3 regions of the Bradyrhizobium sp. WSM1417 genome follow, and region 1 is predicted to be linked to each of the others. Evidence: predicted binding sites of a transcription regulator. Region 1 holds the regulator's gene; each other region holds the start of a gene.

Evidence for each region. Region 1 encodes LexA, which represses DNA repair genes until DNA is damaged. Its sites were predicted from a motif close to TGTTCNNNNTGTGTTCNG; they were not measured.
Region 2: a site for LexA is predicted at 7,970-7,987, ahead of BRA1417_RS0138690 (ribonuclease T2). Genes of this name have one in related genera too.
Region 3: a site for LexA is predicted at 5,889-5,906, ahead of BRA1417_RS0101760 (DNA recombination protein RmuC). Genes of this name have one in related genera too.

The regions. Positions count from the first base shown of each region.
Region 1 covers NZ_KI911783.1:5,151,878-5,162,298, reverse strand. The annotation lists gene BRA1417_RS0125115 (glutamine--tRNA ligase/YqeY domain fusion protein) at 1-1,516, shown strand, start outside; gene BRA1417_RS0125110 (nuclear transport factor 2 family protein) at 1,536-1,922, shown strand; gene BRA1417_RS0125105 (DUF2171 domain-containing protein) at 2,008-2,241, shown strand; partial or broken gene BRA1417_RS40815 (ComEC/Rec2 family competence protein) at 2,337-4,614, shown strand; gene BRA1417_RS0125095 (hypothetical protein) at 4,753-5,187, opposite strand; gene lexA (transcriptional repressor LexA) at 5,646-6,347, opposite strand; gene glp (gephyrin-like molybdotransferase Glp) at 6,523-7,734, opposite strand; gene BRA1417_RS0125080 (hypothetical protein) at 7,961-8,152, opposite strand; gene BRA1417_RS0125075 (HAD family phosphatase) at 8,323-8,955, opposite strand; gene BRA1417_RS0125070 (alpha-hydroxy acid oxidase) at 8,964-10,097, opposite strand; gene BRA1417_RS0125065 (S41 family peptidase) at 10,404-10,421, shown strand, end outside.
Region 2 covers NZ_KI911783.1:7,886,518-7,896,938, forward strand. The annotation lists gene hisS (histidine--tRNA ligase) at 1-730, opposite strand, end outside; gene BRA1417_RS0138640 (YegJ family protein) at 781-1,305, opposite strand; gene BRA1417_RS0138645 (DUF2314 domain-containing protein) at 1,424-1,816, opposite strand; gene BRA1417_RS0138650 (branched-chain amino acid aminotransferase) at 2,117-3,199, opposite strand; gene BRA1417_RS0138655 (MarR family winged helix-turn-helix transcriptional regulator) at 3,539-4,078, shown strand; gene BRA1417_RS0138660 (response regulator) at 4,075-4,806, shown strand; gene BRA1417_RS0138665 (ATP-binding protein) at 4,824-6,212, shown strand; gene BRA1417_RS0138670 (DUF3617 family protein) at 6,407-6,934, opposite strand; gene BRA1417_RS0138675 (hypothetical protein) at 6,979-7,272, opposite strand; gene BRA1417_RS0138685 (hypothetical protein) at 7,455-7,919, shown strand; gene BRA1417_RS0138690 (ribonuclease T2) at 8,034-8,726, shown strand; gene BRA1417_RS0138695 (23S rRNA (adenine(2030)-N(6))-methyltransferase RlmJ) at 8,779-9,639, shown strand; gene BRA1417_RS0138700 (cold-shock protein) at 9,889-10,104, shown strand; gene BRA1417_RS0138705 (outer membrane protein) at 10,176-10,421, opposite strand, start outside.
Region 3 covers NZ_KI911783.1:330,550-340,970, reverse strand. The annotation lists gene BRA1417_RS0101790 (DNA polymerase III subunit gamma/tau) at 1-270, shown strand, start outside; gene BRA1417_RS0101785 (YbaB/EbfC family nucleoid-associated protein) at 295-624, shown strand; gene recR (recombination mediator RecR) at 626-1,228, shown strand; gene BRA1417_RS0101775 (hypothetical protein) at 1,255-1,692, shown strand; gene BRA1417_RS0101770 (IS481 family transposase) at 1,832-3,010, shown strand; gene BRA1417_RS0101765 (MFS transporter) at 3,113-4,477, opposite strand; gene BRA1417_RS0101760 (DNA recombination protein RmuC) at 4,658-5,857, opposite strand; gene def (peptide deformylase) at 6,029-6,553, shown strand; gene fmt (methionyl-tRNA formyltransferase) at 6,762-7,685, shown strand; gene truA (tRNA pseudouridine(38-40) synthase TruA) at 7,806-8,543, shown strand; gene dapE (succinyl-diaminopimelate desuccinylase) at 8,711-9,877, opposite strand; gene BRA1417_RS0101735 (DUF805 domain-containing protein) at 9,874-10,421, opposite strand, start outside.

The DNA.
Region 1 (10,421 bases):
CGGCATCGCCCAGGAGTTTCCGGGCCGCTGCCATCTGCGCTTCGACGACACCAATCCGGTCAAGGAAGAGCAGGAATATATCGATTCCATCCAGGCCGACGTGCGCTGGCTCGGTTTCGACTGGGGCAAGAACCTGTTCTTCGCCTCGGACTATTTCGACCGCCTCTATGAATGGGCGGAGCAGCTGATCCGCGACGGGCTCGCCTATGTCGACGACCAGACCCAGGAGCAGATTCGTCTTGCGCGCGGCACGCTGACCGAGCCCGGCAAGAACTCGCCCTTCCGCGATCGCACGGTGGATGAAAACCTCGACCTGTTCCGTCGCATGAAGGCGGGCGAATTCCCGAACGGCGCGCGCGTGCTGCGGGCCAAGATCGACATGGGTGCGGGCAACATCAATCTGCGCGACCCCGTGCTGTACCGCATCCTGCATGCGCACCATCCGCGCACCGGGACCAAGTGGAGCATCTATCCGAGCTACGACTATGCCCACGGCCAGTCGGACGCGATCGAGGGCATCACGCATTCGATCTGCACGCTGGAGTTCGAGGATCACCGGCCGCTCTATGACTGGTTCATCGAGAAGCTGCCGGTGCCGTCGAAGCCGCACCAGTACGAATTCGCACGGCTGAACCTGACCTACACGCTGCTCTCCAAGCGCGTGCTGACCCAGCTGGTGCGCGAGGGCCATGTCGCAGGCTGGGACGATCCGCGTATGCCCACCATGGCGGGGATGCGCCGCCGCGGCGTACCGCCGACCGCCCTTCGCGAATTCGTCAAGCGCATCGGCGTTGCGAAAGCCAATAGCGTCGTCGACGTCGGCATGCTGGAATTCTGCATCCGTGAGGAATTGAACCGCACGTCGCAGCGGCGCATGGCGGTGCTGAAGCCGCTCAAGGTCGTGATCGAGAATTATCCGGAAGGGCAGACCGAGGAGCTCGACGCGATCAACCATCCGGACGATCCTAGCGCCGGCACGCGCAAGATCACGTTCGGCCGCGAGCTCTATATCGAGCGCGACGACTTCATGGAGAACCCGCCGAAAAAGTTCTTCCGTCTGTCGCCGGGCAACGAGGTGCGGCTGCGCTACGCCTATTTCGTCAAGTGCAGCGGCGTGATCAAGAACGATGCCGGCGAAGTGGTGGAGCTGCGTTGCACCTACGATCCCGCGACCAAGGGCGGCAACGCGCCCGACGGCCGCAAGGTCAAGGCCACCATGCACTGGCTGTCGGCGGCAACGTCAGTGCCTGCGGAAATCCGCATCTACAATCAGCTGTTTGCCAACCCGAGCCCGGACGCCTCGAACTTCGCCGCCGACCTCAATCCGCAGTCGCTGGAAATTCTCGCTGATGCCCGGATCGAAGCATCGGTCGCCGAGAGCAATTCGACAGAGCCGATGCAGTTCGAGCGCCAGGGCTATTTCGTGCGCGACAAGGACTCGACGCCCGGCAAGCCGGTATTTTCCAGGACCATCGGTCTGCGCGACTCGTTCGCGAAGGAAGTTGCGAAGGGCTGAAAAGGGCTGCGAGACCACAATGGGCGACGAAGCCGACGCGATCGTTTCCGCCATCATCGCCAAATGGCGCGCTGGCTTCGCCAGGCTCGATGCGGCCGCGCTGTCGTCGCTTTATGCGAAGAATACGTTCTTCTTCGGCTCGAACCCAAAGCTCTACCGGGGCAGGGACGGCGTCGCAGACTATTTCAACGGCCTGCCGCGCTGGCGCAAACCGAGCGCGGTGTTTTCGGAGGTGAAGGCGGCGCAGTCAGGTCCTGACCTCATCAACATGGCCGCAACCATCTCATTCGATCTCGCCGGCGAACGTCCGGATTTTTCGGTCAAGATGAGCTGGGTCATCATGCGCGAGGACGGCGACTGGAAGATCGTCAATCACCATGCTTCGTCGCAGGCGCCGCTGATCTGACCGGCGGGGCACACGGCTTCGTCATTCTCGCGAGAGAACGAACGTGCGCCTCACGCGTTGGGCTGGGTCCAACAAGGAACCCCCCATGCAGAACATCGCAGAGCATATGGAAGTCATCGGCGCCGACGGCGTCCACATCGGCACCGTCGACAAGGTCGAAGGCAATCGCATCAAGCTGACCAAGAAGGACAGCGGCGAGGGCAGCCACAAGGGGCATCATCACTTCATCGACAAGGGCCTCGTCGCCGACATCGAGGGCAACAAGGTCCGGCTGTCGGCCAAGGCGGATGTCGCCGTGACGATGGAAGAGGAAAAGTAGCGGTCGCGCCCTTCCGTTCCTGATCCGTACCGCTATCCGCCCGCCTGCACGTTCCGGTAGCTTCTGGCTTCGTTGCGTATCATCGAGTGCAGGGAATGGCGGAGCCGGGCCGGCCGGTACGGTCGCAAGGGATCGCGGGCACGTGGCCCGTGGGCCGCCCCGCGTCTGCGGGCGGCCTTGCGCCTGCAGGTCTCGACCTCTGGACATCGCTGGCCGAGACCCTGCGCGCGTGGCTACGCGCCGAGGCTGGCGCCGGGCGGCTGTTGCCGTGGGTGCCCGTCGCGTTTGGCTGCGGCATCGCGCTTTATTTCTCCGCCGATCATGAGCCGGTGCTGTGGGTCGTTGCCGCGACCGCCGTCGCACTCCTGCTCGGCGCGGCTGTGCTGCGGCGGAGCCGGCTGTTCGCCCCGGCCATCATGATCGCGGCGGTCGCGGCCGGCTTTGCCGTCGCGACCTGGAAGACGGCGCGCATCGCCCACCCGGTGCTGGCGCGGCGCTCTATTCGGTGTCGTTGTCGGGTTTCGTCGAGGCCCGCGACATCCGCGAGCGCACCGACCGTTTCGTGCTGCGCGTCACCGCGATGGAGGCGCAACGCAGCGACGTCAGGCTCGAGCGCGTGCGCCTGTCGGTCCGCAAGGGCACCGCGCCGGAGGTCGGTAGCTTCGTCCAGTTGAAGGCGCGGCTGATGCCGCCGCTCGCGCCGGTGCGGCCCGGCAGCTACGACTTTTCACGTGACATGTTCTTCCAGGGCATCGGCGCCTCCGGCTTCGCGATGGGCGCCATCACGGTGGCGCCGCCGCCTGAGACCGCCGGCTTGCGGCTGCGTTACGCGGCCTTCATGCAAGGACTGCGCGATGCGATCGATGCCCGCATCCGCGCGACGCTCGACGGCGACAATCGGGCGATCGCGACCGCGCTGCTCACCGGGCGGCGCGATGCGATCACCACGCCCGTCAACGATGCGATGTTCATCTCCGGCCTCGGCCACGTGCTCTCGATCTCCGGTTATCACATGGCCGTCGTGGCCGGTGTCGTGTTCTTCGCGGTGCGCGCGCTGCTCGCTCTGATCCCGGGACTTGCGGCAGGGTTCGCCATCAAGAAATGGTCGGCGGCCGCGGCGCTGGTCGCTGCTGCGTTCTACCTGCTGCTGTCGGGCGCGGAGGTCGCCACGCAAAGGTCGTTCTTCATGACGGCGGTGGTGCTGATCGCGGTGATGGTCGATCGCCGGGCCATTACCTTCCGCACGCTTGCTGTCGCCGCAATGATCGTGCTGGCGGTCGCGCCGGAAGCGCTGGTGCATCCGAGTTTTCAGATGTCTTTTGCGGCAACGCTCGGGCTCGTCGCCTTGGTGCAGATCGGCATGCCCAATTTGTTTGCCTCGCCGGACCATTCGGCGACCGCTCGCATTGCGATGTGGGGTGGCCGCGAGATCGCGATGCTGTTCATGGCCTCGCTGATTGCGGGACTTGCGACCACGCCCTACGCCGCTTTCCATTTCCACCGTGTCACGCCGTTCGGCGTGCTTGCCAATCTTGGCGCGATGCCGGTGGTCTCGGCGCTGGTGATGCCGGCGGGATTGTTGGGGCTGCTTGCTGCGCCGTTCGGGCTGGACAGCGTGTTCTGGTGGCTGATGGGGATCGGTATCGACTGGATGGTCGCGGTCTCGCGCTGGGTCGCGGCATTGCCGGGCGCCGTCGGTCGCATCCCGGCGTTCGGGATCGCGCCGCTGATCGCGGCGAGCCTGGGAATCGTCGTGCTGGGCTTGTTGCGCACGCCGCTGCGCTGGTCCGGCGCCCTGGTGCTGCTGGCAGCGATCCTCTGGGCACTGTCGGCGCGGCAGCCCGACATCCTGATTGCCGGGGATGGCGCGAGCGTCGCGGTGCGGGGCAGGGACGGATATCTGCACCTGATCAGGACGAACAAGGAGAGCTTTCTGCTCAAGGAATGGCTCGCTGCCGACGCCGATCCGCGCGATGCAGGCAGAGCCTCGCTGGCCGATGGCGTGTCCTGTGACGAATCCGGCTGCGTGACGCCACTGGCCGACGGGAGACTGGTCGCGCTGGCACTGCGCGTCGACGCTCTCGCGGACGATTGCAGTCGGGCCGCGCTGGTGGTGACGACACGCCCCGCGCCACCCGATTGCGCGGCGATGGTGGTCGATCGGCAACGGCTCGCCAGCCAGAGTGCGCTGGCGCTGACGCAGCGTGGTGACGGGTTTGTGGTTCAGGCGGTGAGGGCGAGAGGCACGAGCCGCCCCTGGTTGCCGGCCGGCGCGGGCGAGGGTGATTTCGACGGCAGCCTTGCGCCGAAGGCAACCGCGCCCGCATCAAGGACGCAACGCCGGCGGAGACGGACTTGCAGGCCGACGATTGATCGGACGGTGCCGAGAGATGCAGTGGGTTAGTGCATCCGCTCGGATTTCGCTGGCGCAAACCACGCCATCTCGCCGGCCGCGGCCGGCGATGGCGATTCAATCCTGACCTCCGACCTTGCAGCCGGAGGGCGGCTCTGTCAGCCGATCGGCAGGTGCGTGACGGTCGGCTGCCTGTCGGCGATGATCTGCGCCTTGTGCTCGCGCTCGGTGACCGGCTGGGTCACAGGCAATTGCAGCACGGTCGCACGCTGGCCTTCGACGAGCTGCGTCACCAGCACGTATTTGCCGTCGGGAAATTCGATCGCGTCGTGATGGCGGTCGGGAACGTGCGGATCGATCTTGCCGAACTTGCCCACGCGGGAATTGATGGTGCGCGTCCAGATCCAGCGATTGTCGTAGCGGACGTCGTCGGCGAAGGCGAGCTCCGTTCCCGGCAGCAGGCAAACGGCAACAGACGGATCGGCTGCGGAGGCGAAGCCGCGCGTCGAGGTGCCGCGGAAGCTTGTCGTGACGATCGTCTCGCCGACTTCGGCGGGGCGCGACGCGACGGCATGCAGGCTGTAGTCACACATCGGGTGCTCCTCATGCTGGGATAGCAACCCGCGTCTCTCAATCGAGGCGCAGGCCTCTATCAGAGTTGAAGCACGAACGCTCTGCTTGGTTGTGGGCAAATCTGCGGCTGGTTTCCGCGAGCCGCGATCACATTATCTTTCCCGAACTCAATAGGAACAAAGCTCGCTACGATGCATTTGGGAGGCGCGTACGCGAATACTGCAACGGTCGCTCGATCGCATTCGGCCCGTGCGAATTTAATCGCTGGCCGCTGTTTCCGCGAATACGCGAGCCGCGAAGCGGTGCTGTTTCCTGGGCGTCGCGAGGAGCCAGCGCCGGACGAAGGGCCGGATAGTCTGTGCAGAACCAGAAAGACTATCCAGCCGGAGCGGACGATGATCCGCTCTATCTCTGACCGGCGATAGCCGGCATGAAGTACTTCCCGTATGAAGCACTCCTGTATCAAGTACTCCCGGTATCAGTACTTCCGGTAAAGCCCGATCAGCTTGCCCTGAATCTTCACCCGGTTGGGCGGCAGGATGCGGACCTCATAGGCTGCGTTGGCGGGCTCGAGCGCGATCGAGGCGCCGCGGCGGCGGAAGCGCTTCAGCGTCGCTTCCTCGTCGTCGATCAGCGCCACCACGATGTCGCCGGTATCGGCGCTCTCGTTGCGCTGGATCAGCGCCATGTCGCCGTCGAGGATGCCGGCCTCGACCATGGAATCACCGCGCACTTCGAGCGCGTAATGTTCTCCGGAGCCGAGCATGTCAGGCGGTACGCTGATCGTATGGCTGCGGGTCTGCAACGCCTCGATCGGCGTGCCGGCCGCGATGCGGCCCATCACCGGCACCGCGACGGGACGTTCGCCCTCGTCCGCGGAAAGGCTGGAGCTCGCACGCACCTTGCCGAGATTGCCCTCGATGACGCTCGGCGTGAAGCCGCGGCGGCTGCCAGCGGCTGCCTGGAGCTCCGGCAGCTTGATGACTTCAATTGCACGGGCGCGGTTGGGCAGGCGTCGGATGAAGCCACGCTCCTCGAGCGCCGTGATCAGGCGATGGATGCCCGACTTCGAGCGCAGGTCGAGCGCATCCTTCATCTCGTCGAAGGAGGGCGGCACGCCGCTTTCCTTCAGACGTTCACTGATGAACCGCAGAAGCTCGTATTGTTTGCGCGTTAACATCTCGACCAAAGTCCCCCGGTTGATGTCGTCCGATTCCGAGACGCTGAATTCGGCAATAAGCCGCTACATGCTCGAAACAAATCATGAACGGACACTATATGTTCGATACATGTTCCGCAACTGCTTAATTTACCGTGAACGGAGCAAAGTTGGCGGAACGCGCTTGGCCGGGCGCTCAGACGGGGAGTCGCAACACTTCGCAAGCCGCGCCGGTCTCGGCCTTCGGCGCGAACGGTGCGCGCACGAGAAGTACCTGTGCTGCAGCGAGATTCGCAAGCAGCGAAGAGTCCTGATGATCGACGGGAAGAACGATGCGTGTGCCGTCGTCACGCTCGTCCAGATGCGCGCGCAGATAGTCCTCGCGCTGGTCGTTGGCGCCGATTTCGCGGCCGAGCACGGCGCGTTCACGGCGATGGTGAATCACTGAACGGCCCGACAGGGCGCGAATCAGCGGCACCATGAACAGGAAAGCGCAGACGTAGGACGACACGGGATTGCCCGGCAGGCCGATCACACCCATTGCGCCGAGCCGCCCGTGCATCATCGGCTTGCCTGGCCGCATTGCGATCTTCCAGAACGCCATTGCGATGCCTTCGTCCCGCAGTGCCTGCTGGACCAGATCGTGGTCGCCGACCGATGCGCCGCCGGTCGTGATCAGGATGTCGGCGCCGCTCTCACGGGCGCGGCGGATGCCGGCGGTGGTCGCTTCCAGCGTGTCGGCGGCAATCCCGAGGTCGATGGTCTCGGCGCCCTCGCTGCGGGCGAGCGCGTGCAGGGCGTAGCCGTTGGAATAGACGATCTGGCCGTGGCCGGGGGTGGTGCCCGGCATCACCAGCTCGTCGCCGGTGGCGAGAATGGCGACCTTCGGACGCCTGAAAACGGCAAGGTGCGGATGGTTCATCCCGGCGGCGAGCGCGAGGTCGCGCTCGGTGAGACGACTTCCCTTGCGCAGGAGCACGTCGCCCTCGCGGAAATCGACGCCGGCGGGACGGATGTGCCGTCCGGCGATCGCGGCTTCCTTGATCGTGATGCGCTTGCCGGCGGCGACCGTGTCCTCCTGGATCACGACGGCGTCCGCGCCACCGGGAACGACGCCGCCGGTGAAGATCCGCACGGCCTCGCCGGCGCCGACCGTCCCCGCGAACGGTCGGCCCGCCGCGACTTCGCCGATGACGGTGAGCTCCGAATCGATCGTCGCGGCATCGGCCGCGCGCACCGCGTAGCCGTCCATCGCCGACATCGCCTGCGGCGGCTGCGTGCGCCTAGCCGCGACGTCACGCGCGAGCACGCGATGGTAGGCCTCGTCGAGGGAAATCATTTCTTCCGGCAGCGGCTCTGCACCCGCCAGCACCGCGGCGAGCGCGTCGGAAACCGGCATCAAGGCCACGGCGAAAACTCCTGCTCGGCACGTTCGGGCGAATGTTCCGCACGTCTTCTAGCCGAGCGCGGGCGCAGAGGCAAAAACGGCTGAGCGCGCGCAGTCATCCCGCCGCTTCACATAGTTCCGGAAGGCAGGATTACGCGCGTCGTGGCATGATCCGAAGAGCCCGACAGATCGGCAGGAGACTGGTCATGGAAGGGCGAGAACGACGAGCGCCCCGGGCCTGGATCGATCAGCTCCCTGGCTGCCCGGGAGTTACGTCGGGCGCCTTGGGTCCCTGATCCTTATCGGGCAGCGGATCGGCCTGGGATTTCAGGTCGGCGGCCTTGCTCACAAGCTTGGCGGAAAGGTCCGAATCTGAAGTTGTCCTCGCGAATTCAAGAAGAAGAGAGGCCTGCTTGGTGAGGTAGGTTTTGCCCAGCACGATGATGCATCCGTCCGTAGAAGTCCCAACGGACTCTAAGAGTCCGGAAGGCGGTATTCCGTTCCGGGAACTCTGTATAAAAATGCACAAAGTGATTGGGTTCCTCAATTTTTTTCAAAATTGTTCCCGTTGGGCCGTGCCTCCAAGGGTTTCGCGACGACGCCTCGTCGTCAGATGCCCAATGCCTTCAATGCGTTCCCGACGTCACGTGGCGAGGTCACATGCACCGCCGTCAAGCCGCGCGCGCGCGCTCCCTCGATATTTTCGGCAAGATCGTCGAAGAACACGATGCGCCGGGCGGGTACACCGATCGCCCCAACGACGTGGTCGAAGGCCTCCGCATCCGGTTTGCGCAGGCCAATGCTGGACGACAAATACAGCTCGCGGAAATGGCCGAGGAGGTCGGCATATTCCCGCGAGAAATGGTCCACGTGCGGCCGGTTGGTATTGGAGAAAGCGTAGAGCGGCATCTGCTTCGCTGCCCGCGGCAGCAGCTCGGCGACGTCAGGCATTTCGCCGGCGAAGATCGCGTTCCAGCCTTCCAGGAACTGCGCGTCCGAAATGCCGATTCCGAGCGATGCTCGCAATGAGGCGAAATAATCCTCATCGCTGATCTTCCCCATCTCGTGCAACCGATAGGCTTCGCTGTCGCGCACATAGCGCGCGACGATGGATTCGGGCTGGCAGCCGGCATGTCCCGCCCAGCAGGCGATCGCCTTGGAGAAATCGATATCGAGCACGACGCGGCCGAGATCGAACAGAAGCGCATCCGCGCTGCCGGGAGAGAGCGGTGTCACCTGCATCCTTTCGCTCAGTATCGATATGGCTCGTGGTCGAACAGCGGAAACGCGCTGAACACGCTCGGCGCGTTGGTTGCGGTCGCCTGGTGCAGGCAGGATTTGTTAACCTCGGCGAACGAGGTCGCACCCAGGAGGCCGAGGCAGCGCAGCACTTCGTCCTCGAGCAGCTCCAGCATGCGGGCCACCCCGGCTTCGCCGGCCGCCGCCAGCGCCCAGCATTGCAGCCGGCCGATGCCGACGAGGTCGGCGCCCGCCGCGATCGCCTTGACGATGTCGGTGCCGCGACAGACGCCGCCATCGACCATGATCTTGGCGCGGCCGTTCACGGCCTCGACGATCTCGGGCAGCACGTGCATGGCGCCGCGACCATGATCGAGCTGACGGCCGCCGTGGTTGGAGACGTAGATCCATTCGACGCCGTGATCGATCGCGATCAGCGCGTCCTCTGGCGTCGCGATGCCCTTGAGGATCAGCGGGATCTTGAACTTGTCCTTGATCATCTTCACCGTCCGCCACTCCAGACCCTTCTGGTAATCGCCGCCGGTGGCGCGCAGGCGGCTCTCGCGAACGTATCGCTTGGCGATATCACGTTCGCGGCGGCTGTAATGAGCGGTATCGACGGTCAGGCAGAAGGCGGCATAGGCGTTCTTCTCGGCCCGGCTGACGACGTCGGCGACGAAGGCGTCGTCGCCGCGCACGTAGAGCTGGTAAAGGCGCAGCGCGTCGGGTGCAGCTTCGGCGGTCTTCTCGAGGCCGGGCTCGGACACCGAACTGAGCATGTGCGCCGCACCGAAAGTGCCGCAGGCGCGTGCCACGCTCGCGGCACCATCCGGGTCGAAGATCTCGAGCGCGCCGACGGGAGCGAGCACCACCGGCAGGCGCATCTTGCGGCCGAACTGCTCGACCGCGCCGGTGACCTTGCGGACATCGCGCAGCACGCGCGGGCGGAAGGCGATCTCGTCCAGCGCCATGCGGTTGCGACGCATCGTGGTCTCGGTCTCGGCCGCGCCGACGATATAATCCCAGGCATTCTGGTTGAGGTTGGCGCGGGCTTTCCGGATGAATTCATGCAGATTCTGGAACGGCTCGGTGCTGGCGCCGAGCTCGACGTTCCTGTCCGGTTGGATGCGGGGTGCTTCGTTCATTGTTATCCTCCCGAGAATTTGAAGCCTTCCCTCATCGCCTAACCCGTCCGGGGCGCCAAAACCATCCTAAAATGGCATGGCTGCGAGGCGTGGGCCGGCCGGCCGACCCCCGCTGCGCACGAACCGGGTCCTGCAACGTTGCCGAAAGTTTAGGTCCGGACGAAGCGATTTTTACGGTGTACCCGCCGGCGTGGCATCCCGGCCTTGAAGAAACCAGAATGGTATTGTGAGAAGCAGGCTGGATCGCCATTTGCATGGCGGCTCTCCAGCCCCACCGAACCGCGAAGCAAAAAGGCCAGCCTATCCATGCGGAAAACCCTGCTG
Region 2 (10,421 bases), 2.7 Mb from region 1:
CGTTCAGGTTGGCGCCCTTCGTGAAGTCGCCCTTGCCTTCTTCGCCGCCATCCCATCTGCCGGGACCGAGCAGCTTGCGAACTTCCTCGGCGGGAAATTTGTCGAGCTTGTCGATTGCGCGCAACACGGTCAGTCTGCGGCCCGCGTTCTCTTCGCCGCCGAGCCCGATTGCTTCCAGAACGCCGTCGAGCACCTTGCGGTTGTTCACCTTCACGACATACGAGCCGCGCGCAATGCCCAGCGCTTCCATCGTGTCCGCCGCCATCATGCAGATCTCCGCGTCCGCCGCCGGCGTCGCCGATCCCACCGTATCGGCGTCGAACTGCATGAACTGGCGGAAGCGGCCGGGGCCGGGCTTCTCGTTGCGGAACACGTAGCCGACCCGGTAGCTGCGGTAGGGCAGGACCAGGCCGTCGGTCCCGTAGCGCTCGCCGACGTAGCGGGCGAGCGGCGCGGTCAGATCGTAGCGCAAGCTAATCCACTGCTCGTCGTCGTCCTGGAACGAGAACACGCCCTCGTTCGGACGATCCTGGTCGGGCAGGAACTTGCCGAGCGCATCGGTGTATTCCATCGCCGGCGTTTCCACGGGCTCGAACCCGTAGAGCTCGTAGACCGTCCGGATCTTTTCCACCATCTCGCGCGTCGCCCGGATCGCGGCGGGATCGCGATCCTCAAGCCCGCGCGGCAGGCGCGCCTTCAGTTTCTGGGGTTTTTTGGATTTTTCGGCCATGCGCGGCATTTACCAGCCGACGCGCGAAGCGGCAACTGCCGGGTAGGCCCTTACGGCTGCTCCATCCGTGCCCGCAGCGCATCGGCATCCGCTTTCGGCAGCGACTTCAGCGTCGGCTTGATGGTTTCGCCGCCAACGATCTTCCCGTTGCGCATGAACATCCAGTCCGAGATGTCGGCTTCGCTGAACTTGACCTCGTCGCCTGCCCGCTTGCCGGGTAGATCGCGTGGCTCATTGGCGAAGAGGCCGGAATAGCCCCCATTCGGCAGCTTCTTCACCTCGGCGATCCAGATGTGCTCACCGCCCTTGCGGGTCGAAAAGTGTACCTTCAGGGCGTGCCCTGTCTCTGACGGTTTCGGCGCCTCGTAGGAGGCCCAGAAGGTCGGCAGCGTGCCACGCGCGCGCGCGATCGCGGTGTTCATCTCCGGATCGGTGGTGCGCACGTCGACGACGGGCGAACGGCCCTCAGCTGAGACATCCGGCTTGGGGCCGATGGTCAGAATGCCGAAGACAGTGACGCCGGCGATTGCGGCGAGAACGGCCCATTTCAGGGGTTGGGGAAGAGTGGATGCCATGGTCGCGATGTCCGGATGGATGAATATCTCCGGGCTTTGTCGCGGGAACGTGGCGGGGCGTTCATGGCCGTCGCCGCAAGCAGAGGCAACGGAAGAGAGATTGTTCCGCGCCCAAGGCTTACGGCTGCTCCATCCGGGCCCGGAGCGCGTCGGCGTCCGCCTTCGGCATGGATTTGAGCAGCGGCTTGATGGTTTCGCCGCCGACGATCTTGCCGTTGCGCATAAACATCCAGTCCGAGATGTCGGCATCCTTGAAGGCGGCGAGGTCTCCCAACCGCTTTCCTGGCAGATTGCGCGGCGTATCCCCAAACCGCGCTGCATATTCCCCACCCGGAAGCTTCTTCACTTCACTCATCCAGATGTGCTCGTCGTTCCCGGTGCTCGGAAATCGAACCTTGAGAGTGTGCTCCGTCTCCGTTCGCTTTGGTGCTTCATAGGAAGCCCAGAAGACAGGCAGGGTAGCGCGTGCCCGAGCGATCGCGGCATTCATTTCGGCGTCCGTGTCGGCCACGCTGATGATCCGGTCCGCCACCTCGACCGCCGGCCCGGGACCCAATGTTAGAATGCCGAATAGAGCGACTGCCGTTACGACAGCGGATACGGCCCACTTGATTGGCTGGGAGAGAGGGGCAGGCATGTCGCGAGGTCTGAGAGGCTTGATGTCTCGTCATCCTCGCACAGTTGCAGTGATGGATTCAACAACTAAAGGTTAGCGCCGTTCGTGCAAACGCGGCGCACTTCCTTCGCAGGAAGGTGCGCTGCGGATCCGTTTCGCGAGCTTGGCCCCGCGCTCGGCCCAGGAGACGAGGTCTCAAATCACCTTTTTGATCCAGTTGTGCGGATCATTGGTGCGGCCGTACTGGATGTCGACGAGCTGCTTGCGCAGGCCCATGGCGACGGGGCCGGCGGCGCCGCCCGAGATCTCGAAATCGCCGCTCACTGAGCGCACTGTGCCGATCGGCGAGATCACGGCGGCCGTGCCGCAGGCAAACGCCTCCTTCAGCTTGCCGCTTGCCGCATCCTTGCGCCACTGGTCGAGCGAGTACGGCTCCTCGCGCACGGTCTTGCCGGCGTCTTTGGCCAGCGCGATGATGGAATCGCGGGTGATGCCGGGCAGGATGGTGCCGAGCGGCGGCGTCGAGAGCGAGCCGTCGTCGAACACGAAGAACACGTTCATGCCACCGAGCTCCTCGATGTAGCGCCGCTCGATCGCATCGAGAAAGACGACCTGATCGCAGCCGTGCTGGATCGCTTCGGCCTGGGCGCGCAGGCTTGCGGCATAGTTGCCGCCGCATTTGACGGCGCCGGTGCCGCCGACCGCAGCGCGCGTGTAGTTCTCGGACACCCAGATCGAGACTGGCGCGGGGCCGCCCTTGAAGTAGGAGCCGACCGGCGAGGCGATCACCGCGAAAATGTATTCGGACGAGGGCTTGACGCCGAGGAAGGTCTCGCTCGCGATCATGAAGGGGCGCAGGTAAAGACTGCCCTCGCCGCCCGGCATCCAGGCGCGATCGATGCGCACGACCTGCTCGACCGCCTCGATGAAGACGTCTTCAGGGAGCTGCGCCATCGCCATGCGGTCGGCCGAGTCCTTGAAGCGCCGCGCATTGGCGTCGGGACGGAACAGGTTCACGCCGCCGTCGTCGCGCTTGTAGGCCTTGAGGCCTTCAAAAATTTCCTGGGCGTAGTGCAGGACGGCGCCGGCCGGATCGAGCTGGAAATTGGTGCGCGCCTCGACACGCGCCTCGTACCAGCCGCCCTTGGCCTGGTTGTAGCGGACCACCGCCATGTGGTCGGTGAAGACCCGCCCGAAGCCGGGGTCGACCAGCTTGGCGACCCGATCCTTCTCGGACGTCGGATTGGATGCGGGCTGGATGTCGAATTTCATGCTCATGTCCTTGCCTCCCGCTGCCGGTGGCGGCGCCGTTCTGGCACCCGCCTGCCCCGATTTGGGCCCGGCTGGCTCGATTGGTTTCTGGCCGGACCGCCGCCAGCCTTGTTACGGCCGGTTTCCGTGGCCAGCATGTCACCGAGGACATGCTTTTGCGGAAGACGGAAGTCCAGTATGTTTTGCCGAAATGCCGTTCGACAATCGCACGGTAGATCTGCTCCGGCCGTCGCCGCCTGTCCGGCCCACTGTGGCCGCCTTGCTTCGAAGCCCACCCGACGCGAAACGATCTAAAATTTCGTGCGGGCTAATCGTTTTGTAACATTGAGACCAAGATACGTCAATATGCCTGACATAAATTTCGCGACTCCTTCTCAAGACGCTGCCGGGCCGCGGCCGGCGGCAGACGACGGAGGCAATTTGCGCTGGGATATCATCGAACTGCTGTTCTTCGCCTATCGCGATTTCGTCGGCGATCCCGACCAGGAGCTGGAGGCGTTCGGCTTCGGCCGGGCCCATCATCGCGTCATGCACTTTGTCTATCGTTATCCAGGTCTCAAGGTCGCCGACCTCCTCGACGTCCTGCGCATCACCAAGCAGTCGCTCGGCCGAGTGCTCAAGCAGCTCCTGGACGAGGGCTATATCGTCCAGAAGACCGGCGACAATGATCGCCGCCAACGCCTGCTGTTTGCGACTCCGAAGGGCGAGGCTCTGGTGCAGAAGCTCGCCGGCCTCCAGACCACGCGCATCACCAAGGCGCTCGCCGAGATGACGCCGCAGGATGCCGAGACCGTCAAGCGCTTCCTGCGCGCGATGATCGACCGCGACGATCCGGACAAGGTGCTCGAGACGATCTTTGCCAGCGTCAATCAGGACAAGGAGTGACCGTGCCGCTCGCTGCCACGCTCGCACGCCCGCCGGCACGCCCCGCCGACGATGCCCCGCATCTCCTGCTGGTCGACGACGACCGCCGCATCCGCGATCTGCTCTCGCGCTTCCTTGCTGGCGAAGGGTATCGCGTCTCGACCGCCGCCAGCGCCAGTGACGCCCGCGCGAAGCTGATGGGCCTGCACTTCGACCTCTTGATCCTCGATGTCATGATGCCCGGCGAGACCGGCTTCGATCTCGCCCGTTTCATCCGGACCTCGTCCTCGGTGCCGATCGTGATGCTGACGGCGCGGCACGAAGCCGAAGCGCGCATCGAGGGCCTGCAGATCGGTGCCGACGACTACGTCGCAAAGCCGTTCGAGCCGCGCGAGCTTGCGCTGCGCATCAACAACATTCTCAAGCGCGCCGCGCCGCCGCCACAGGCCGCTGCGGTCGAGAAGATCGCGTTTGGTCCGTACATCTACCACCTCGAGCGCGGCGAATTGCGCCAGGGCGATGACGTCATTCACCTCACCGACCGCGAGCGCGAGATGCTGCGGATCCTGTCGGAGACACCGGGCGAGACCGTGCCGCGTAGCGCGCTGACCGGCAATGGCAGCGTCAACGAGCGCGCCGTCGACGTGCAGATCAACCGCCTGCGGCGCAAGATCGAGACCGATCCCGCCAATCCGCTGTTCCTCCAGGCCGTGCGCGGCATCGGCTACCGGCTGGTAGCCTCGCCATAAAGAGTGAAGCGCCACCGATGAGCACGATCGATAGCGGCCTGACGCTTTTGAAGAGCGCCGCCGGCCGCGTCTCCGCCGCCAATGGCTGGATGGGCAATGCGTTCAAGGGCTGGATGCCGACCGGCCTCTACGCGCGTGCGCTGCTGATCATGATCGTGCCGATGGTGATCCTGCAATCGGTCGTCGCCTTCGTGTTCATGGAGCGGCACTGGAACACCGTGACGCGCCGCCTGTCGGCCGCGGTGGTGCAGGACATCGCCGCGCTGATCGACGTCTACAAGGGCTATCCTCAAGACAAGGATCGCGACCAGATCCGCCGCATCGCGCAGCAGCGCCTCGGCCTCGTGGTCGATTTCCTCCCGGCCGGCGACATGCCGCCGCCGGGACCGAAGCCGTTCTTCTCGCTGCTCGACCAGACACTGTCGGTGCAGCTCGGCCGCCAGATCGGGCGCTCCTTCTGGATCGACACGGTCGGCCGCTCCAACCTCGTCGAGATCCGGATCCAGCTCGACGACGCCGTGATGCGCGTGTTCGCGCAGCGCAGCGCCGCCTATGCCTCGAACTCCGAGATCTTCCTGTTCTGGATGGTCGGAACGTCCTCGATCCTGCTGATCGTCGCGGTGCTATTCCTGCGCAACCAGATCAAGCCGATCCTGCGACTTGCCGACGCCGCTGAAAGTTTTGGCAAGGGCCGCGAGGCGCCGAATTTCCGCCCGCGCGGTGCGCGCGAGGTGCGGCGCGCATCGGTCGCCTTCCTGGAAATGAAGTCGCGCATCGAGCGGACGATGGAGCAGCGCACCGCGATGCTTGCCGGCGTCAGCCACGATCTGCGCACGATCCTGACGCGGTTCAAGCTCGAGCTGGCGCTGATCGGCGACAGCCCCGAAATGGAGGGCATGCGCAAGGATGTCGACGAGATGTCGATGATGCTCGAGGATTACCTCGCCTTTGCCCGCGGCGATTCCGGCGAGCAGTCGCAGCCGACCGACATGGCCCAGGCGCTCGAGGAGCTGCGCAGCGACGCCGAACGCCACGGCCACACGGCGACCGTCGCGTTCAACGGCCTGCCCGTGGTCACGGTGAAGCCGGCCTCGTTCAAGCGCTGCCTCGCCAACCTCGTCACCAACGCCGCCCGCTACGGCAAGAGCATCGCCATCACCGGCCAGCGCGATCACCGTTATTTGACCGTGACGGTCGACGATGACGGGCCGGGCATTCCCGCCCATTTACGCGAAGAGGTGTTCAAGCCGTTCCTGCGGCTGGACAACGCCCGCAACCAGGACGAAGGCGGCACGGGCCTCGGCCTCGCCATCGCCCGCGACATCGCCCGTTCGCATGGCGGCGACATCACACTTGGCGACAGCCCGATGGGCGGATTGAGGGCGAGCGTGCGGATACCGGTTTAACCGGCTCTTCACCTCGCCCCCGCTTGCGGGGAGAGGTCGAATTCGATCGCTGATCGAATTCGGGTGAGGGGGTACAGGTCCCTCAACAATCGCGCGTGTGGAGAGAGGCCCCTCACCCCAACCCTCTCAGTGCGAGCGAAGCTCGTCGCGGCCCCGTAAGAACGGGGCGAGGGAGCGCACCGGCCGCGCGGGACCTACTTCGGCAGCAGCGCTTTCAGCTTGTCCATGTCACGCACGTTCATCTTGAAGCCGCCGGGCATCACGATGTCACCGGGCTTCTGGTCCGGCTTGCAGGCCCCCATCCATTTCGCTTCGAGCTGCATGGTCGTGTCGCGGCCCGCCGCGCCGGCGGCGCCGCCTTGCGCGTGCGACGACGTCTTCACCGTATAGGCCGAATTGAAATCGCCGGTGATCTCAGCATGCGAGGTCGTGCTGATGCCGGCGACATTGCATTCGGAATCGCCGACATAGCCGGTCGCGGTCTTCTTGATGTCCTGCTTGGCGCAGATCTGCTTGGCCATCGGTGAGACGTTGTTGTTCATCTCCTTGTCGACGGTCTCGTCGGTGCAGTGCTGCATAGTCATCTCGGGCACCTGCGTGCCGGTCCTGACCATCTTCAATTCCCACAGCCCCGCCTTGCGCACCGGCAGATCGTCGGCACAGGCCGCACTCGCCGACAACACAACAAGGGCCGAGCCGAGCAAAGCGAATTTGCGCGTCATGTGGGAAGCTCCCGGCTGCGAGATGGCGGCGCTACGAAAGCGCCTCAGTAGAGCGTGCGGATCGGCTGGTCGGCGGCGCCATAGGGCACCCAGCGGCACGAGAACGAGATGTAGCCGCCCTCATAGGCCTGCACCGCCAGGAATTTGGCGACCTTGCCGTAGCGCGCACAGTGATCGACCGCGACCTGCCGCGCATCGACCTGGGTTGCCATTGAATAGGCGATGATGCCGCCGGTGTCGTTGCCCTTGAACGGAGGCACCGGAAGCAGATCGGCGCGCGCCGACTGGCTCGCCATCATACCCAGGGCAAGTAGACCCGCGGCCGCAATGATTCGCATTCCCGTCACTCCGATTGATTGGCGGCAGTTTACGGTGCCGGCGCGGCGGTGGAAAGAACGGAAGACCCCTCTAGTGCAGCATTGCGGTCAACTCGTCGGCAAGTGTTGCCGCGCTGCACTTGACCTCCTCCGGCCTTCGCGGCACCGTCCCACCCTCACAGATCATGCTGTCTGGATCATCCATGCGCGCCTCGACCTTCCCGAAATCGCTCCGCTTTGCCGCCGTGCTCGGCCTCCTGTTCGGGGTGCTGTCGCTCGGCGAGGCCAGGGCCGCCAATCCGCTGGAGCTGAATTTCTGGCTGAGCGGGCCGCGCTATGACGGCAACGTCTCCGAATGCGACAGGGCGCTGCCGACGATCGCCAGCCAGTTCTGGGAGAAAGAAAGCTCGTTCTGGAATTCCTCGTTGAAGATCACCGGCTTTTCGGCTGTTCACGAGACCGCGTTCCGGCCCTGGGCCTCCGACAACATCCCGCGCCGCTATTGCACCGGTGAGGCCATGCTCACGGACGGCAAGCTGCGCAAGGTGCATTTCTCGATCGTCGAGGATGGCGGCTTCGCCGGCTACGGCCAGGGCGTCGAATGGTGCGTGGTCGGGCTCGACCGCAACTGGGCCTACAACCCAGCCTGCCGCGCCGCCAAGCAATAATTGCGCTGATCCGGACCGATCAGGCGGCCCAACGATGGTCGCCCGAAATTTGTTCTTGAAATGTTCCTATCGCCTGCTAGGCTCGTCTGCACAGTCTAGTTGAGGGGCGTCGCCATGTTTTATTCCAGATTGCATTCGTTCTCCCGCCTGATGATCTCGCTAACACTTGCGGCCGGGCTGGCTGCGTCGGCCGGTGGCGCAAAGGCCCAGGACAAGCGGCAGAACACGCCCGGCGAATTCGATTTTTATGTGCTGTCGCTGTCGTGGTCGCCCTCCTTCTGCGAAGAGGCGGCGGAGCGCGGCGGCCGCTCGCAGATCCAGTGCAGCGGACGGCCCTACGCTTTCGTGGTGCATGGTCTGTGGCCGCAATATGAGAACGGCTTTCCGGAATATTGCCAGCGGCCGTCGCCGCGGCTGAACCGCAGCATCGTCTCCTCCATGCTCGATCTGATGCCGGCGCCGGGGCTGATCTTCAACGAGTGGGACAAGCACGGCACCTGCTCGGGGCTCGCCGACCGCAGCTATTTCGAGACGATCCGGAAGGCCCGCGCCGCGATCAAGATTCCGGCCGAATATCTCGATTTGTCGCAGGCCAAGACCCTGGCGCCGGCGGAGGTGGAGGAAGCCTTCATCAAGGCCAATCCGGGCCTCAGCAATGCCGCCGTCTCGATCACCTGCAACCGGACGCGGCTGTCGGAAGTCCGCATCTGCCTCAGCAAGGACCTGCAATTCCGCGCCTGCGAGGAGATCGACCGCCGTGCCTGCCGCCGCGACCAAGTGGCGATGCCGCCGATCCGGGGTGGGTAACCCAGGCGTCGTGCCTCTTTGCTCAGGCCGTCACGTGGCGTAGTGCTCTTGCATGAATTACCGCCATGCCTTTCACGCCGGAAGCTTCGCTGACGTCATCAAGCACATCGTGCTGGCACGCATCATCACCTATCTCCAGGACAAGCCGGGCGCGTTTCGCGTCATCGACACCCATGCCGGCGCCGGCCTTTACGATCTCGAAAGCGACGAGGCGCGCCGCGGCGGCGAGTGGCTGACGGGCATTGCGCGGCTGATGCAGGCGCGGCTGTCGAACGACGCCATGGCGCTGACCAAGCCCTATCTCGACATCGTCCGCGCCTTCAATCCGAAGGGCGAGCTCAAGGCCTATCCGGGCTCGCCGCTGATCGCGCGCGCCCTGATGCGGCCGCAGGACCGCCTCGTCGCCTGCGAAATCGAGCCGAAGGCGCGCAAGGCGCTGATCGGTGTGCTGCGCCACGACGAGCAGGCCCGCGTGGTCGACCTCGACGGCTGGATGGCGTTGCCGGCTTTCGTGCCGCCGAAGGAACGGCGTGGGCTCGTGCTGATCGACCCACCGTTCGAGGCAAAGGACGAGTTCGAAAAGCTCGGAGAGGCCTTCTCGGCCGCTTTCGCGAAATGGCCGACCGGTATCTATGTAATCTGGTATCCCGCCAAAAGCCGGCGCGCCACCGATGCGCTGGTGCAATCAGTGGCGCGGCTCGCAGCCGCAGCAAAACCGCCGGGAAAATGTCTGCGCCTCGAATTCAGCGTGGCGCCGCAGGCCGACGGCGCAGCTCTCACCTCCACCGGGCTCTTGATCGTCAATCCTCCTTACACACTGCACGGCGAGCTCAAGACGATCCTGCCTGAGCTGGAAATGCCGCTCGGCCAGGGTGGCGCTGCCAGATTCCGATTAGAGGTGCCGAGACCGTAACACTCCGGCATCTTGGGAAAAATATGCAGGAGCGGTGGTCAATCTGCAGAGAACCGTATTATGCTGTTGCGGTGACTGGCTTTACGTTCCGCTTCCGCGAATGGTTGCGGCGGAGTGAAGGCCTAAGAAAGATCCAGTCGGACCGAATGGTCTGCCCAAGGATGGCCAGCTCCCGGGCTTCGTAAGGCCCGGTCATGTCGTGACGTGCGTCTGCGTCACGACGGAGGAGCAATGAGGGGGAGTTTCCCGATGGCCATGACGGGAACGGTCAAGTTTTTCAACGGTGAGCGCGGCTACGGATTCATCAAACCGGACGACGGGGGCCGCGACGTCTTCGTACATATTACTGCTGTGGAGCGGGCCGGACTGAAGGACCTTGCCGAAGGACAGCGTATTACTTTCGAAGTCGAACCGGACAAGAAGGGCAAGGGGCCGAAGGCGGTCGATTTGGTCATCCTGCCCTAGCGAGCCTGGCGTAAAAAAAATCCCGGCCGCAAGCGGCCGGGAGGTTGGTCCGGTATTTTCTTCTTTAGCTATCAGAAGTGATAGTTCACGCCTGCGCGCACAACGCTGGCGCTATAGCCGTTTGACACGCCTGTAATTGCGAACTGACTCGTCGACAGATCGATGTAGAGATATTCGAGCTTGGCACTCCAGTTCGGCGCGAACCCGACTTCCGCGCCGGCACCGATGGTCCAGCCGGCGCTGGTGTGCGACTCGGTCCAGCCGAACGTCTGCGCGCGCAGCTCGCCGAAGGCGAGGCCCGCTGTGCCATAGAACAG
Region 3 (10,421 bases), 4.8 Mb from region 1:
AAATTCGAGCTTTGGACCGGGCGCCGCTGGACCGTGATCGTCTCCAACGAGCCGGGCCAGCCGACGCTGCGTTCGGTGAGCCAGGCGGCCAAGCAGGAACATGCGCGCACCGCCGAGGCCGATCCGCGCGTGCGCGAGGTGCTGTCGCGTTTTCCGGGTGCGAAGGTCGTCGAGGTCCGCAGGCTTGCCCCCGAGGCACCGCAATCCGATATTAACGCGGACTATGGCAGTGACGATCCGCCCGACGGTTCGGACGGCGACGATCTCTAGAGCCGATTTTCAAGGACAGCACCGATGGTCGATATTTTCGGCATGATGAAGCAGGCGCAGCAGCTGCAATCCAAGATGCAGGAGATGCAGGACCAGCTCGCCAACGTCGAGGTCGAGGGCATCTCCGGCGGCGGTCTCGTCGCCGTACGCATGACCGCGAAGATGGACGTCAAGGGCGTCAAGATCGATCCTTCGCTGATGAAGGCGGAGGAGCGCGAGGTGCTCGAGGATCTGCTCGTCACCGCATTCGGCGAGGCCCGCCGCAAGGCGGAAGCCGCCATGCAGGAGAAGATGCAGTCGCTCACCGGCGGGCTCGGTCTGCCGCCGGGGCTGTCGGGGCTGTTCGGCCAGTAGGATGGGCGCTGTTGCGGGTCCTGAAATCGAGCGGCTGGTCCAGCTTCTCGCGCGACTGCCGGGGCTCGGCCCGCGCTCGGCGCGGCGCGCCGCGCTGCATCTGATCAAGAAGCGCGAAGCGTTGATGATGCCGCTGTCCTCGGCCATGCAGGTCGCGCTCGAGAAGGTCCAGGTCTGCAAGACCTGCGGCAACATCGACACGCAAAGTCCCTGCACGGTCTGCACCGATCCGAGGCGCGATCCCTCGATCATCGTCGTCGTCGCCGACGTTGCCGATCTCTGGGCGCTGGAGCGGGCCAATGCCACTCAAGGGCGCTATCACGTGCTGGGCGCGACATTGTCGCCGCTCGACGGCGTCGGCCCGCAGGACCTCACCATCGAGGCGCTGGTCGCGCGCGCGCATGAGGCGCAGGTGCATGAGGTCATCCTGGCGCTGAATGCCACCGTCGACGGCCAGACCACGGCACACTACATCACCGACCTGCTGCAGGACGCCAACGTAAAAGTAACCCGGCTCGCCCATGGTGTGCCGGTCGGCGGCGAGCTTGATTATCTCGATGAAGGTACGCTATCGGCCGCGATGCGGCAGCGCACCCTGTTCTAGCCATCCAGACTTACGGAACGGACGACATGACGAAACTTTTCGGCACACGATGGGCTTTGGTCGCGACGATCGCGATGCTGGCGACGCCGGCGATCTCCGCGCAACAGGACGACGGGGCTCCGCCGCCGTCGAAGCCCGGCAAGCCGATCAATGCCGGCGAGGTGCTGTCGGGCGAGCTGAACACGATGAAAGTGCGCGACGTCAAGAACGTCGGCAAGCGGATTGCCATGTACCAGATCACCTCCGAGCCGCGCCGGCTGCCGCCGCCGAGCGGGCTGTGCAATCTCGAGACCGGCCCCGAAACCTTCCAACTCGTTCCCAGCGGCGACGCGCAGGCCGCGCAGCTGAAGACATTCGCCGGCAAGGAGATCTCGGTCAAGGTCGACGAGATCGCCTGCGCCAGCGATCCCGGCCAGATGAGCGAAGCCGTGATCACGAAATGGAGTTTGATCAAGAAGCAGTAGGGGGGCACGCAATGTCCTCACCGCGCTTCCGGTGTCATCGCCCGGCTTGATGTTTGGACCGGACAGATCACTGACAGGTGTTCGGAGACATAGCTGACACATCAAAATGGGCTGGTCTGGTCGATTCGGGAGGCCGTCCATGCCCTGGAACGAGGTGTCGGTGATGGATCAACGACGAGAGTTCGTGCGACTTGCCTTGCAGGAGGGAACGAACCGGCGAGAGCTGTGCCGGCGGTTCGGGATCAGTCCTGATGTGGGCTACAAATGGCTGAGGCGCTGGCAGGCTGGCGACCATGAACTGGCGGATCAGCCCCGTCGTCCGAAGCGGATGCCCAAACGCAGCGAGCCTGCTGTGGAGGCGCAGGTTTTGGCTGTGCGTGACCAGCATCCAGCCTGGGGGGCGCGCAAGATTGCCCATTGCCTAAAGCGCGAATGCCAGGCTGTGCCTGTGCCTTCGACGGTCCATCAGATCCTGTGCCGGAACGAGCGGATCAAGCCAAGTGAGAAGGCCCCGCCGAGCCCTCCAGGCCATCGCTTTGAGAAGGAGGCGCCCAATCAGCTGTGGCAGATGGACTTCAAGGGCCACATGCCCCTTGCCAACGGAACGCGTTGTCATCCGCTGACCATGGTCGACGATCACTCGCGCTATGCCGTGTGTCTGGAGGCATGCGCCAACGAGCAGCGTCCCGCCGTGCAGAAGCATCTGATCGATACCTTCCGCCGTTATGGCCTGCCGGAGGCCTTCTACATCGACAATGGCTCCCCTTGGGGTGATACGTCTGGCGTCCGCTGGACCGCGCTGAAGGTTTGGCTACTCAAGCTTGGCATTAGGGTGGTGCATGCCAGGCCGCGCCATCCCCAGGGCCGGGGCAAGAATGAACGCTTCCATCGCAGCCTGAACGCGGAAGTGTTTGCTCTGCGCGCGTTCCGCACTCTGGCGGAAGTCCAACACGCCCTCGATAGCTGGCGCATGCTCTACAATCTGGAACGGCCTCATGAAAGTCTCGGCATGGGGGTCCCCGCCGATCGCTACCGGCCAAGTTCTCGCGCCATGCCGGAACGAGTTCCGCAGGTCCAATACGATGCCGGAGAGATCGTTCGCACCGTCTCCTCGACTCGGAGTTACATCTCCTTCCAGGGGCAAATGTGGAAAGTCCCACAAGCCTTCTGCGGCGAGCGGCTCGCCATCCGACCGCTCGACCGCGACGGCCATTACGGAATCTTCTTCGCCAGTTGGCAGGTCGCATCAATCGACTTGACCAGTGGCCAACCTGTCAGTGATGTGTCCGAACAAGCGTCAGCTATGTCTCCGGTCTAAACACTTGACCGGGCGATCCAGTACGCTGCGGCTTCTCGGTCAATCACAACTGTCTCTGGAATACTGGATGCCCCGCCTTCGCGGGGCATGACAGCGGCAGTGTCAAACCCTCACCGGCCCCAGCGCGTCAAAATGCCCGCGCTTCTGCAGCCAGGCCAGCAGCACCAGGCTCGGGATCGCCACCAGCATGCAGATCACGAAGAACAGCGGCCAGCCGGTGGTATCAGCCACGAAGCCGGCGCCTGACGAGAGATAAGTCCGCCCCACCGCGGCAAGTGCTGTGAGCAGCGCATATTGCGTCGCCGTGTGCAGCGGGTTCTGGCAGAGCGCAGAAAGATAAGCGACGAAGATCACCGTGCCGATGGCGCTGGTGAAGTTCTCACAAGTGATGGCGAAGGCGAGCGCCCATTGGCTGGTGCCGACGAAGGCCAGCCAGGAAAAGGAGAGGTTCGCGAGCGCCTGCACCACGCCGCCGATCCAGAGGCTGGTCGCAAGCGAATAGCGCCGCGCGACGAAGCCGCCGGCAAAGCCGCCGATCAGCGTCGCGGCGAGACCGACGCCTTTCACGATCGCCGCATAGTCGTTACGGGAGAAGCCGAGGTCGATCACGAACGGCGCGGTCATCGTGCCGGAGAAGGCGTCGGTGAACTTGAACAGCACGACGAAGGCGAGTGCCGCAAGCGCGTCCTTGCGCGTCAAGAATTCCGAGAAGGCCCCGATCGCCGCGTGCAGCACGCGCGCCAACGCGGTCTGCGTCTGCGTCGCGGCTTCCGCCCGCACCGACTGCTCGGGCTCGGTCGCCACCAGCGCCGTGAACGTCCCGATCAGCACCATCGCCGCCATCACTACATAGCCCCACATCCAGGCGGATGTGCGGGTGATGCCGGTGCTCTCGAAGCCCGAGACGATGAACAGCGCGCCGGCAGTCGAGATCAGCATGCCGATACGATAGGCCGCGACATAGGACGCCATCCCGGCGGCCTGCTCGCTCTCCGGCAGGCTCTCGACGCGAAAGGCGTCGACCACGATGTCCTGCGTCGACGAGGCCGTCGCCACCAGCAACGCGCCGAGCGCGACATAGAACGGCGAGCGCGCGGGATCGGTCAGCGCCAGCAGCAGGATCGCTGCGATCAGCAGCAATTGCGAGAACAGCAGCCAGCCGCGGCGCCGCCCGAACGCGCGCGTGAACAGCGGCACATGCATCGCGTCCACCAGCGGCGCCCACAGGAATTTCAGCGTGTAGGGCGTGCCGACCAGCGCAAACAGCCCGATGGTCTTGAGATCGACGCCGGATTCCCGCATCCACACCAGCAGCGTCGAGCCCGACAGCGCCAGCGGCAGCCCCGACGAGAAGCCGAGGAACAGCACGATCAGCACCCGCGGCTGCAGGTAAACGGCAAGGCTGTCACGCCAGGAGGTCGGGGCCGTGCCGGGGCCGGCAGGGGAGGTCGCGTCGGGTGCGGTCATGGCAGGGTGTTAGCAGATTCTGGGAGCGCTGCCTCTTCTCCCTCTCCCCGTTCTTACGGGGAGAGGGTCGGGGTGAGGGGCCTCTCTCCACAAATGAGATGGTTGTGAGACCTGTACCCCCTCACCCGGATCACAAGGGCGATCCGACCTCTCCCCGCAAGCGGGGCGAGGTAAGGAAAGTCACTCCCCCGCCTGGAGCTTCCGCGGGAACAGCTCGGCAACGCCGGTTGCAACCAGATGCGGGGCTTCGGGCGCATCGCTCTTGCTGAAATCGAGTTCTTCGATCCGCCCGGCGCGCTTCTCGATCTTGTCGGCGGAGATCAGGATCTGGCGGACGTCTTCGTTGGCGTCGGCAAAGTGCTTCTGCAATTTCAGCACGCGATCGCGCAGGCGGCCGAGGTCGTCGCCGAGCTTGATCACCTCGGTGCGGATCTGGTCGGCGGCATCGCGCATGCGCGCGTCCTTCATGATCTGCTGCATCACCTGGATCGCCAGCATCAGCAGCGACGGCGACACCAGCACGACGCGGGCGCGATACGCCTTCTGGATGACGTCGTCGAAACCGTCGTGGATCTCGGCGTAGACCGATTCCGACGGCACGAACATCAGTGCCATGTCCTGGGTCTCGCCGGCGACGAGGTATTTCTCGGAGATGTCGCTGACATGCTTCATGACATCGCCGCGCAGCCGCTGCGTGGCGATCCGCTTCTCCTCGTCGCTCCGCGCGTCATGCAGCGCGGTCATCGCTTCCAGCGGAAACTTCGCGTCGATGCAGAGTGGCCGCTGGTCGGGCAGGAACACGACGCAGTCCGGCCGCTTGCCGGTCGAGAGCGTGAACTGGAACTCGTAGGCGCCCTTCGGCAGACCGTCCTGGACGATCGCCTCCATCCGCGCCTGACCGAAGGCGCCGCGCGACTGCTTGTTGGCGAGCACGTCGCGCAAGGTCGTCACCTGCGTGGTGAGGTCGGTGAGGTTCTTGTGCGCGCTGTCGATGATGCCGAGCCGCTCGTGCAGCGCGCGCAGGCTCTCCATGGTGTTGCGGGTGGTGTGCTCCATGGATTGGCCGACCCGGTGGGTCACCGAATCCAGCCGCTCGTTGACCGCGCGTGCCATGTCGGCCTGGCGGCCGGCCAGCGTCTGGGTCATGGCGTCGACCCGCCCCGAAGCCTCGCTCTGGGCATGCAGCATCTGGCTGATGCGCTCCTCGAGTTCGTCGGCGCGGATGGCGTTGGCCATCGCGAGTTCCGCGCCGCGTCGCCCGGAGCGCGCGATCACGACGGCGATCACCACCATCAGGATGAGGACCAGGGCGCCAAAGCCGATCAGCGCGTCCACGGTGCGCACCGGCCAGTCGCCGAGCATGAAAATGATCTCGTTCATGCCCCTGCTTCTAGCCGATTCGCTCGGAGACACGAACGAATAGCGAACATTTATGGTAAACGGTCCGCTAATTTTTATGGTTAACGAAAGGCGAAGTTTTATGGTTAACGGAGGGTTAACGGGGTTCCCGGCCGGATTGACCGCATCGAACGCGCGGCTTAAATCGCGGCCATGGCCCTCAGAGAAATCATCATCCTGCCCGACAAGCAGCTGCGTCTGGTCTCCAAGCCGATCGAGAAGGTCACGCCGGAGATCCGCAAGCTTGCCGACGACATGTTCGAGACCATGTACGACGCGCCCGGCATCGGGCTCGCGGCGATCCAGATCGCGCAGCCGCTGCGGCTGATCACCATGGACCTCGCCAAGCCTGATCAGGACGGCGAGACCAAGCCCGAGCCGCGCGTCTTCATCAACCCCGAAATCATCGCCTCGTCGGAGGACCTGTCGGTCTACGAGGAAGGCTGCCTGTCGATTCCCGAATATTACGAGGAGGTCGAGCGCCCTGCGAAGGTGCGGGTGCGCTACACCGATCTCGACGGCAAGGTGCACGAGGAGGATGCCGAAGGCCTCTACGCCACCTGCATCCAGCACGAGATCGACCACCTCAACGGCGTGCTGTTCGTCGACTATCTGTCAAAGCTCAAGCGCGACCGCGTGCTGAAGAAGTTCGAGAAAGCCGCCAAGCGCGGCGAGTGAGTACAAGCGACTGTGCTGCCCCACATTCCCCTGCGCTCCCTCCCCCCTTGTGGGGGAGGGCGGGGGAGAGGGGTAGCCCAGGCGGAAGTCTCTCCGTCATCCAAATCGGGTGCGCACCGCGAACGCTCCAGCCGAGAGAGCGCGTCGTGTGGCACCCCTCTCCCTCACCCTCCCCCACAAGGGGGAGGGAACGTACCGAGTCCTTGTCATGCCCCTCCGCCTGATCTTCATGGGCACGCCCGATTTCTCCGTGCCGACGCTGCTCGAACTCGTAGCGCATGGCCACGAGATCGCGGCCGTGTACACGCGCGCGCCGAAGCCCGGCGGCCGGCGCGGGCTGCAATTGCAGCCGACCCCCGTGGAAGAGGCCGCGCGAAAGCTCGGCGTGCCCGTTCTGACGCCGAAGAGTTTGAAGACGCCGGAGGCGCTGGAAGCATTTCGCGCCTTCGACGCCGACGCGGCCGTCGTCGTCGCCTATGGCATGATCCTGCCGCAGGCGATCCTCGATGCGCCAAAGCTCGGCTGCTACAACCTGCACGCCTCGCTGCTGCCACGCTGGCGCGGCGCCGCTCCCATCAACCGCGCGATCATGGCCGGCGATGCCGAGACCGGCGTGATGGTGATGAAGATGGATGTTGGCCTCGACACCGGCGACGTCGCCATGGCGGAACGGCTCGCGATCACGGACAATATGACTGCGCTCGATCTGCATGATCGTCTGTCCCGGCTCGGTGCCGATCTCATGGTGCGCGCCATGGCCGCGCTCGACCGCGGCGGGCTCCAGCTCAAGCAGCAGACCGAGGACGGCGTCACCTATGCCGCCAAGATCGACAAGGCCGAAGCGCGGATCGACTGGACCAGGCCCGCGCGCGAGGTGCTGCGCCATATCCACGGCCTGTCGCCGTTTCCTGGCGCCTGGGCCGAGCTTGAGAATGCGCGGGTCAAGATCCTGCGCTGCGAGCTGGCGAAAGGCACGGGCGCACCCGGCGAGGTGCTCAACGATCACCTCACCGTCGCCTGCGGCGAGGGTGCAATCCGCCTGATCGAGCTCCAACGCGAAGGCAAGGCGCGCATGCAGGCCGCGGACTTCCTGCGCGGCGTGCCGTTGAAGACCGGCGCCAAATTCACCTGACGCTGTCATACCCCGCGAAGGCGGGGTATCCAGTACGCCGAGGCTTCTCGGTCGAATGGATAGGCTGCGGAGTACTGGATCGCCCGGTCGAGCCGGGCGATGACAGCGAAACTGGACAAGATGCCCCGCTACAAGCTCATCATCGAATATGACGGCGCGCCGTTCTTCGGCTGGCAGGTGCAGGAGACGCTGCCCTCGGTGCAAGGCGCGCTGGAAGCGGCGGTGAAGGCGATGACCGGCGCGGATGCGCGCGTGCATGGCGCCGGCCGCACCGATGCCGGCGTGCATGCGCGGGGCCAGGTCGCGCATGTCGACATTGAGAAACAGTTTCCACCTGGCCGTTTTCGCGACGGCTTGAATGCGCATCTGCGCCCGCATCCGATCGCCGTGCTCGATGCGGACATCGTGCCCGATAGTTTCGAGGCGCGCTTCTCGGCCGTGAAGCGCCACTACCGCTACCGTATCGTCAACACCCGTGCCAATCTCGCGCTCGATGCCGGCCACGCCTGGCGCGTGCCGCGCCGGCTCGACGCCGATGCGATGCATGCGGCGGCACAGCGCCTGCTCGGCAAGCACGATTTCACCACCTTCCGCGACACCGAGTGCCAAGCCAAGTCACCGGAGAAGACGCTCGATCAGCTCGACGTCCTGCGCGACGGGCGCGAGATCATTATTCTCACCTCGGCGCGCTCGTTCCTGCACAGCCAGGTGCGCTCGATGGTGGGGTCGCTGATGTGGGTCGGCGAAGGCCGCTGGACTGCTGACGATCTCTCCGCAGCGCTCGCCGCGCGCAACCGCGCCGCTTGCGGCATCGTCGCCCCGCCAGACGGGCTGTATCTGATGCAGGTGGATTACTGATTGGGGTGAGGGCGCGCGCTCTCGCTACATCCACCACTGTCATGCCCCGGCTTGACCGGGGCATCCAGTACGCCGCGGCCTCTCGGCTCAGTCACTGCCGTCTCTGGAATACTGGATCGCCCGATCAAGTCGGGCGATGACAGCGGAGTTTGGGCGGGAAGAAGAGCCTACCCAAAATACCTCGCCAAAATCCCGCGATACACCTTCGTCAACTGCTCCAGATCCTGAACCGGCACGCGCTCGTCGACCTGGTGCATGGTCTGGCCGACCAGGCCGAATTCGATCACCGGGCAATAGCTCGAGATGAAGCGCGCATCCGAGGTGCCGCCCGACGTCGACAGCTCCGGCTTGCGGCCCGTCACCTCCTCGATCGCGGACACCGCGAGCTCGGTGAACGGTCCGGGCTTGGTCACGAACACGTTCGAGTTCGAGGGCTCCCAGACGATGCGGGCGCGAATGCGGTTGCCGCAGGCTTTGGTCAGCCGCGTCTCGACCAGCTCGCGCAGGCTCGCCTGGGTGTGGTTGTCGTTGTAGCGGATGTTGAATTTTGCGCGGGCTTGTCCCGGGATGACGTTATTGGCGGTGTTGCCGACGTCGACCGAGGTGAATTCGAGATTGGAGGCTTGGAACTGCGCGCTGCCATGGTCGAGCGGCTCGTCCGAGATCGCCACGATCAGCCGCGAGATATCAGGCACCGGATTGGCGGCGCGGTGCGGGTAGGCGACGTGGCCCTGCACGCCGTCGACATACAGCGTGCCGGATTGCGAGCCGCGGCGGCCGACCTTGATGGTGTCGCCGAGCGTCTCGACATTGGAGGGCTCGCCCAGCACGCAATGGTCGAATTTCTCGCCGCGCTCCGCCGCCCATTGCAGCAGCTTGATGGTGCCGTTGATGGAGACGTCTTCCTCGTCGCCAGTGATCAGGAACGAGATCGAGCCCTGTCCGTCCGCGCGCGGCTTGCCGTCGTTCGCGGCGAGATGCTCCAGCACCGCGGCGACCGAGCAGGCGATGCCGCCCTTCATGTCGACCGCGCCGCGGCCATGTAGAAAGCCGTCCCGGACCTCGCCCGAGAACGCGCCGACGCTCCAGGCGCTCTCGTCGCCCGGCGGCACCACGTCGGTGTGGCCGGCAAAGGTGATGTGCGGCCCGTCAGTGCCGATCCGCGCATAGAGATTGTCGACGTCGGCGGTGCCGGGCTCGCTGAAGGTGACGCGATGGCATGTGAAGCCTGCCGCGTTGAGGGCCTGTTCGAGCACGCCCAGCGCACCGGCATCTTCAGGGGTTACCGAGGGGCAGCGGATGAGATCGCGGGCAATCGAGAGAGCATCGGTCATGCGCCCCGCTTAACATGCATGCCGCCGGGTGGGCTAGCACTGGGCGGGACAAATTCGATCTCGCTCTGCTGGTCCCAGCTTTTCGCCGCAGGCGGGGCGGGCGCGGAGCCATCTTCAACCTCGGCCAACGGATCGGCGCCGAACCGGTTGTCGCCCGAGGTGCCGCGCACAATGAACATTTCCACGAGGCCCCAAAACCACGGAATGTGCACGGCCCAGGCGAGGGCAAGAACCCAGTTTGATGCGGTGGGCAGCAGGTCCGAGAACTGGTCGAACAACGCGGGCACGACGAAGAACGGAACCAGCCACCAGCCGCTCCGGTCGCGATCGTGCAGCCGCTTGGTCGCGGTTGCGAGATAGATCCACAGGAATAGCGAGCTGCCGAGCACCTTGAGGATGAGAGGCGCGCGATCCGTGGTTGCCAGCAGACGGTAGGCCCTGGGATCAACCACGTTGAAGATGTCGTCGACACCGAAATCGAAGTCGACCTTGAAGTTGAAGGCGAAAGTCGCGGCCCCGTTCAGCACCTTGATGGCCTGGTCGA